2 linked regions of the Methanococcus maripaludis genome follow. The protein of the gene in region 1 binds, or shares a complex with, the protein of each later gene. Links are inferred from orthologs where the notes say so. Each region holds a gene or a part of one and is shown on either strand. Other genes may lie near its edges.

Region 1 (3,175 bases):
TCTAGCATCAATCTCAACTGCAATGACTGGACTTTGCAGTGAAGTTGTTGTTTTGGATATCGATGATAGACTTTTAAAATTAATTTCAGAAGTTTCTAAAAAAGAGAATTTAAACATTAAAACTGTAAAATGGGACTTTAAAAACGAACTTCCAAGTGAATTTGTAAACAAATTTGACACCATATTTACTGATCCACCATATACCCTAAACGGCGCGGTACTTTTCATGTCCAGAGGTATCGAAGCACTCGGAGATAACGGTATATTGTATCTTGCATTCTCTCACAAGCCTGTAGAGGAATACATTGAACTGCAAAAATCAATCAACAATATGAACTTTTTAATTTACGAATTAATTCCCGGATTTAACTTCTATGAAGGAACAGAAATTATTGGAAACACCACATTTCTGGCAAGACTCGTTGGAAAAAATTTGAAAAAGATAGAAGTTAATTCTGAAAAAATATACACGGGAGAATTAAAACCAACTTTAAGATACTACCAGTGCATGAACTGCAAAAAAATCCACGAAGTTGGAGATAAAATAAAAAGAATAGAAGAGTTAACCTGTGAATGTGGTGGAAAGAAATTTTCGATGGTTAAACGATCGAAAGTAAAACAGAACTAACTAATATACTTAAAAATAAAAATTTTAAATTTTTTTAAAATAAAAAAAGAGAATTATTCTGTTAATAAAACAGCGTTTACAACACCATCTTGTCCAGGTCTTGAGGTAACTTTTGCTTTACCCATTTCTGTTTCGATGATTGCGCCTTTTGTCATAACGTTTCTTCTGATGTAGTGTTTGTTTGCTTTGTTGTCGAGAACTTTTGTTACAGCAACTTTTTTACAAACTTTGTTTGCTTGATCAAAGACGTTTGCGTAGTTTGTTTTTTCCAACTTAACTTTTAAGTTTGCGCCCCTGCATCTTACAATTTTTCTTTTGATTCTGTCTGAAATTTGTGTTTCTGCTGCAGGTCTTCCCATTTCTCTTTTATGTTTCTTTGCAGCTCTCCAGACTTTAGCTCCTGTTGAGAGCCTTCTGCTTGCTCCTTGCCAAATTGCCATGATTACACCTTATTCTCGTTTATTTTTTTAAAAAAATCGAAGTTTTTCCGTATATCTAATAAATTTTTTGAGAGAGTATGCGAGTATAATATGTGATTGCTATAATACTATAAAAAATTAACTGCATTTCAAAATAGGTTAAATAAGTATAATAGTTTGATTATTTTATTGAATCTTCAAATAAAAGCTTTAAAATCGCCATTCTTACAGGAACTCCATAAAATGACTGTTTAAAGTATCTTGCCTGTGGAATATTATCAACTTCAGAATCGATTTCATCAACCCTTGGAAGGGGGTGCATGATAACCACATTTTTGTTTCCAATATGCTCTTTTGAAAGACGATATATTCCTTTTACTTTGTAGTATTCGTTAACATCGACAAACCTTTCTTTCTGAATCCTCGTCATGTAAACAACATCAACATCGTCAATTTCAACGTCAGTCATTTCTGAAAGTTTTAGTTTTCCATCGATATCTTCAATTACTTCTCTTGGCATTTTAAGTTCATCAGGAGCAATTAATTTTATTTCCACACTTTTAAAGAGTGATAATGCCTGACACAACGAGTGAACGGTTCTTCCGTACTTTAAATCACCGATAAATGCGATTTTTAAATTTTCAATGTGTCCAACTTCTCTTTTAATCGTATACAAATCAAGAAGCGTCTGTGTCGGGTGCTGGTTTGATCCATCTCCAGCGTTTATAACCGGAACTTTTGAATTTTCACTCGAAAGTCGTGCAGCCCCTTCTGATGGGTGCCTTATTGCAATCAAATCGCTGTAACCACTGATTACTTTGATAGTATCTGCTAAAGATTCGCCCTTGGTTACAGAAGTATTTGAAATATCTGTAAAACCAATAACATTTCCGCCAAGTCGTTTCATTGCAGTTTCAAACGAAAGTCTTGTCCTGGTTGAGGGTTCATAAAAAAGAGTTGCGAGTATTCTTCCATTTAAAAAATCACAGTGACCGTTTTCATTTAAAATAGCTTCCATTTTTTCGGATTCGTTTAAAATATTCAGAATTTCTTCCCGACCGATGTCTCTCATCGAAATTAAATGCCTCATCAAACCACCGACATTTTTCATTAGTTATAAATTAAATATATATAAAATTATGGTGCAACATATATATGCAGACGAGGTGTATTAATGGAACCTGTTCAAATTATCGGGATTATTGTTGGCTTTATTGTTATTTTAAAAATTACAGTACAGGCTAAAAAAAGTGCGATTTCACCATTTACTGCACTAACCTGGATTTTCGGATGGATTTTTGTAATGTTTATGGTAAGTTTTCCAAATTTCCTTGGGAAAATTGCACATGTTCTTGGAATCGGAAGAGGTATTGATTTTTTAGTTTACTTTGGAATCATAATCCTGTTTTTCTTAGTTTACAAATCATATTTAAGGGCAGAACACCTTGAAAGAGAAATTACTACGATTGTTTCAGAAATTGCAATTAATGAAAGATACAATAAAAAAACAAAAGGTGAAAATGATGGAAAACTATGAATTAGTAATGGAAACTGCGCCTTATGTTCAGAATATGGAATATATAAGAGAATTAATTGAAGAATCAGCCGATATAAAAGAATTAAAAATAAAATTAGTTGAATTAATAAATAATGAACAGAACGTTCCAAAAAAGACGGATTTGAAAATTTTAATGGAAAAAATAGAAGAATTAGGCCTTTAATTTTTAGGCTTTCTAAATTCGTGTTCAAAATCTTTGTCGTAAAGTTTTGAATAATCATAATTAGTTGGATTTGTTACATTTCCAACAATTATAAGGGCTGTTTTTGTAATTCCTTCGCCTTTTACTTTTTCAGAGATATCGTTCAATGTTCCCCTGATTTTTTTCTCATCAGGCCATGATGCATGATATACTACTGAAACTGCGGTATCTTCAGGGTAACCGCCTTCGATTAACTCACTGCATACCTTTTCAATCATTCCTGTTCCAAGATAAATTGCCATTGTAGCGTTGTGTTTTGCGAGTGCGATTAAACTTTCTTTTGCAGGTTTTGGAGTTCTTCCTTCAGGTCGTGTAATTATTACTGTTTGTGAGACATCTGGAAGTGTCAGTTCTGATTTTAAAGTTGC
Region 2 (3,219 bases), on another replicon or contig:
TTCTGTTTTCCAGTTTTTCGTAACTCTTTGAAAGATCCCTATATTTTTCATAGAGTTCATTTAGTTTATGATTTAAATATTCAAGTTCTACATTTTTTCTGCTTATTTCACTTTTTAACTGGCTGTTTGTGTATAATTCATGTTTATATTTTGCTTCGAGTGCGATATAAGATTTTTTAGATTCAAGATATATCTTTTTAATATCCTCATATTTATCTCTTGAAACAGTTTCAGGCTTTTTTTTTCGGAGTTTAAACATGTAAAATCACAGTTAACTATTTATTAGTTCTGTAAGTGCTTTTGCTGCCCCGTCCATTGAATTTTCGAAACTTACTCCATTTTCAGAGAGGATTTTTCTTCCCTCTTCTTCGTTAGTTCCCATCATTCTAACTGCAAATTTAAGGTTTGGATTTTCATTTAAAACGTCTACAATTCCCAATGAGACTTCATCACATCTAGTAATTCCACCAAGAATATTGATAAATGCTCCTTTAACATTTTTTCTAGAAGTTGCTTTTAAAAGTGCTTTTTTTACAGTTTCTCTGGTCGAACCACCACCAACATCCAAGAAACATGCAGGTTCTCCGCCGAACTCTTTTACAATATCCATGCTTGCAAGGGTAAGTCCTGCACCGTTTCCGATAACTGCAATGTCACCATCAAGTTCAACGTATGCAAATTCGGATTTTTCCTGTTTTTCAAATTCTTCAAATTTATCGTAATTATGTCTAAAGTATGCATCGTCGTCAATATTTAAAACTGCATCCGCAGCAATGATTTTTCCATCTTCTGTAAACACTAACGGGTTTATTTCAGCTAAAATTCCATCCATATCTTTGAATGCTTTATAAACTTTGCACAAAACGTCTGCAACTTTTGGAATTTCTGCACTTGGAATGCCTGCTTTTTTGAGCATTTCTCTTGCAAGGTATGGTAAAAATTCTTTTCCAGATTCTAACGGCAATTTTATTATTTTTTCTGGAGTTTTTGAAGCTACTTCTTCAATATCTACTCCACCTTCGGTTGAAAATATAACAACATTGTTTTTTTCATTTCTATTAACAACAACGCCAACATAGTATTCTTTTGAAATCTTTATCTGCTCTTCAAGGAGTACTTTTTCAACGACTTCTCCTTTTACCGTGTTTCCTATCAATGATTCAATTTTTTCGTTTGCATCATCTAAATTATCTGAAAATAAGATTCCGCCAGCTTTTCCTCTTCCACCGACTAAAACTTGCGCTTTTATAACAACAGGATAATCGATACTGTCGACTTTACCGCAAGTAAGTTTGTTTTTTGGAATTGGGATTCCATTTTCTTTAAAAATTTCCTTTGCTTCATATTCGTGCAATTTCATAAAATTCACCGCATGTTTGTTGACAATAGTTACTGAAAATGTAAATACGTGTTTATTTTGAGATTATAATCGAATTAATGAATTTTTCGCAGTATTCGCATCTGATTTTTAACGTGTTTTTCTGTTCAATCGAAAATTTGCCGTCAATATTTTCTTTGTTCGTGATACAGTTTGGGTTTGTACACTTGATTATCCCATCAATTCTTTTTGGGAGGTCTACTTTAAATTTTTTTATGACGATTCCTTCTTTGATGATGTTTATCGTTGCATCTGGTGAAATTAGCGCAATTTTATTTACATCCTCTTTTGTAAGTTCAAGCCCTTCAATTTTTAAGATATCTTTCATAACACCTTTTTTTGAAGGCACGTTTAATGCAATGGTCATCGGGAGTTTTTCTTCGATATTTAAGATTTTATAAACTTTCAAGGCTTTTGAACCACTGATATGGTCGATAACAGTTCCGTTTTCAATGGGTTTTACCTTAAGTTCCATTTTCATAACTTCACCAGATATTTTTATATAACTATTAAAAAACTGTTTTAAATCATTACTGTTTTTCAATATATTTTATAATTTCTTCGAGCATTTCAAAGGCATCGATTCTTTTTATGTCTTGTTGATTTTTAAGATATTTTTCCAAGACTTCCTTTTTTTCATCAGAAATTCCCGATTTTTCAATAACGTTTTCAAAAGTCCTAAGTGGATAATAAAGTTCTTTTCCTGAAGTAATCAGTTTCTTAGAATCATTTTCATCGATTATTTTATCTTTAATTGCATTATTGATCATTTCCCTAAAGCTGATCATTGAAAATGTGATCTGATTTAAATTATCATCAAAAGTAACTGCAACTTCATCATCATCGGTAATTATTCCATGTTTGTATAATGAATAAACTGAGCCAACTCCAATCATACCGCAGCTGTCTAATTCCGAAGCTCTGAGTGCCCCCATTGAACCTGCACCAAATACTTTGATGTTATTTTGAAGGACCTTTAAAATTTCTCTATGGGCTACCGCAGTATTTTGAAGGAAACATCCGTCGATTATTCCAATGACGTCATAATCAAAGATTTTTTGAGCAGTTAAATCTCCACGTTTTATCGGAGGATAAATATCTACATCAAAGTTTTTCATTTTTTCTTTTATTTCATCTTCCTTGATAGTTAATTTGGAAAAAATAGCTATTTTCATTCGACAGACCTCCACAATGATTCGAAATATTCTTTTTCCTCTTTAAGAACATTTTCGTTTGATATTGCAATTCCAGATTCCTTATTTTCAAAAAGGGCTTTATCAGTCCAGTTATGACTTCCAACAATAACCGTATCATCCACAATTATTAATTTATTATGTGTTTTCTTAGAATCGTGGAATTTTACCATGATGTGCTGGCTTGAAAGCTTGCTCTGGGCTAGAATATTTGATCCAACTTCTTCTTCAAGAATTACCCTAACCATAACTCCACGCTTTCTCGCATTTACAAGTTCATCGATTAATTCTGATATCTTTGGATTTAAGTATATCGAAAACATAATGACGTCAATTTCTTTTTTGGCATATTTTATTCGATTTAAAACGTAATAATAGTATTTTTCGTCATTCAATACTTCAATCCTATCCTCAGGGCAGGTTAAACTTCTTGAATATTCAAAATTACTTTTTACAAGTTTTAATAACCTTATAATAATGTAAAATAAAATTACGAGGACTATCGTGTTTATAATTGCCAAATATCCACATATATTGGTTAAATCAAACTCCATTTTAATCCTCTAATCGTGTTGATAATAATTTTTAGTGAAAATTACAAAACTTATTTTAAAAAACAATATATTTTTAAACTCGGTACTATTAAAT

What was found.
Region 2: the proteins of pyrB (region 1) and pyrI are in contact, whole or in part, in a crystal structure (PDB 2BE9), measured with the Sulfolobus acidocaldarius proteins. The link is inferred for Methanococcus maripaludis from one-to-one orthologs. Residues at the interface, in WP_011278411.1 of Sulfolobus acidocaldarius: Asn83, Leu84, Ala85, Asp86, Arg89, Lys103, Tyr104, Asp105, Gly106, Ala107, Arg109, Phe110, Glu113, His127, Arg169, Glu192; in WP_011278410.1 of Sulfolobus acidocaldarius: Asn115, Tyr117, Cys118, Ile119, Asn122, Asp123, Val124, Glu125, Ala126, Arg141, Glu143, Tyr144, Cys145, Glu146, Ile148.

What each region holds. Positions count from the first base shown.
Region 1 is NZ_JACDUL010000001.1:469,074-472,248, forward strand. What follows is about bases 184-3,085. They hold pyrB (aspartate carbamoyltransferase), read right to left. Parts: upstream 2,138-3,085; coding sequence 1,229-2,137; downstream 184-1,228. Other genes in these bases: HNP90_RS02640 (bis-aminopropyl spermidine synthase family protein), read left to right, coding at 184-628; HNP90_RS02645 (30S ribosomal protein S8e), read right to left, coding at 682-1,068; HNP90_RS02655 (DUF2304 domain-containing protein), read left to right, coding at 2,222-2,584; HNP90_RS02660 (hypothetical protein), read left to right, coding at 2,571-2,768; cobM (precorrin-4 C(11)-methyltransferase), read right to left, coding at 2,765-3,085. Also shown: more of HNP90_RS02640, read left to right, coding at 1-183; more of cobM, read right to left, coding at 3,086-3,175. UniProt on the Methanocaldococcus jannaschii protein: Catalyzes the condensation of carbamoyl phosphate and aspartate to form carbamoyl aspartate and inorganic phosphate, the committed step in the de novo pyrimidine nucleotide biosynthesis pathway.
Region 2 is NZ_JACDUL010000002.1:402,356-405,574, reverse strand. What follows is about bases 137-3,082. They hold pyrI (aspartate carbamoyltransferase regulatory subunit), read right to left. Parts: upstream 1,860-3,082; coding sequence 1,413-1,859; downstream 137-1,412. Other genes in these bases: HNP90_RS04960 (phospholipase D-like domain-containing protein), read right to left, coding at 2,550-3,082; HNP90_RS04965 (TfuA-like protein), read right to left, coding at 1,909-2,553; sucC (ADP-forming succinate--CoA ligase subunit beta), read right to left, coding at 272-1,360; HNP90_RS04980 (hypothetical protein), read right to left, coding at 137-259. Also shown: more of HNP90_RS04980, read right to left, coding at 1-136; more of HNP90_RS04960, read right to left, coding at 3,083-3,125. UniProt on the Methanocaldococcus jannaschii protein: Involved in allosteric regulation of aspartate carbamoyltransferase.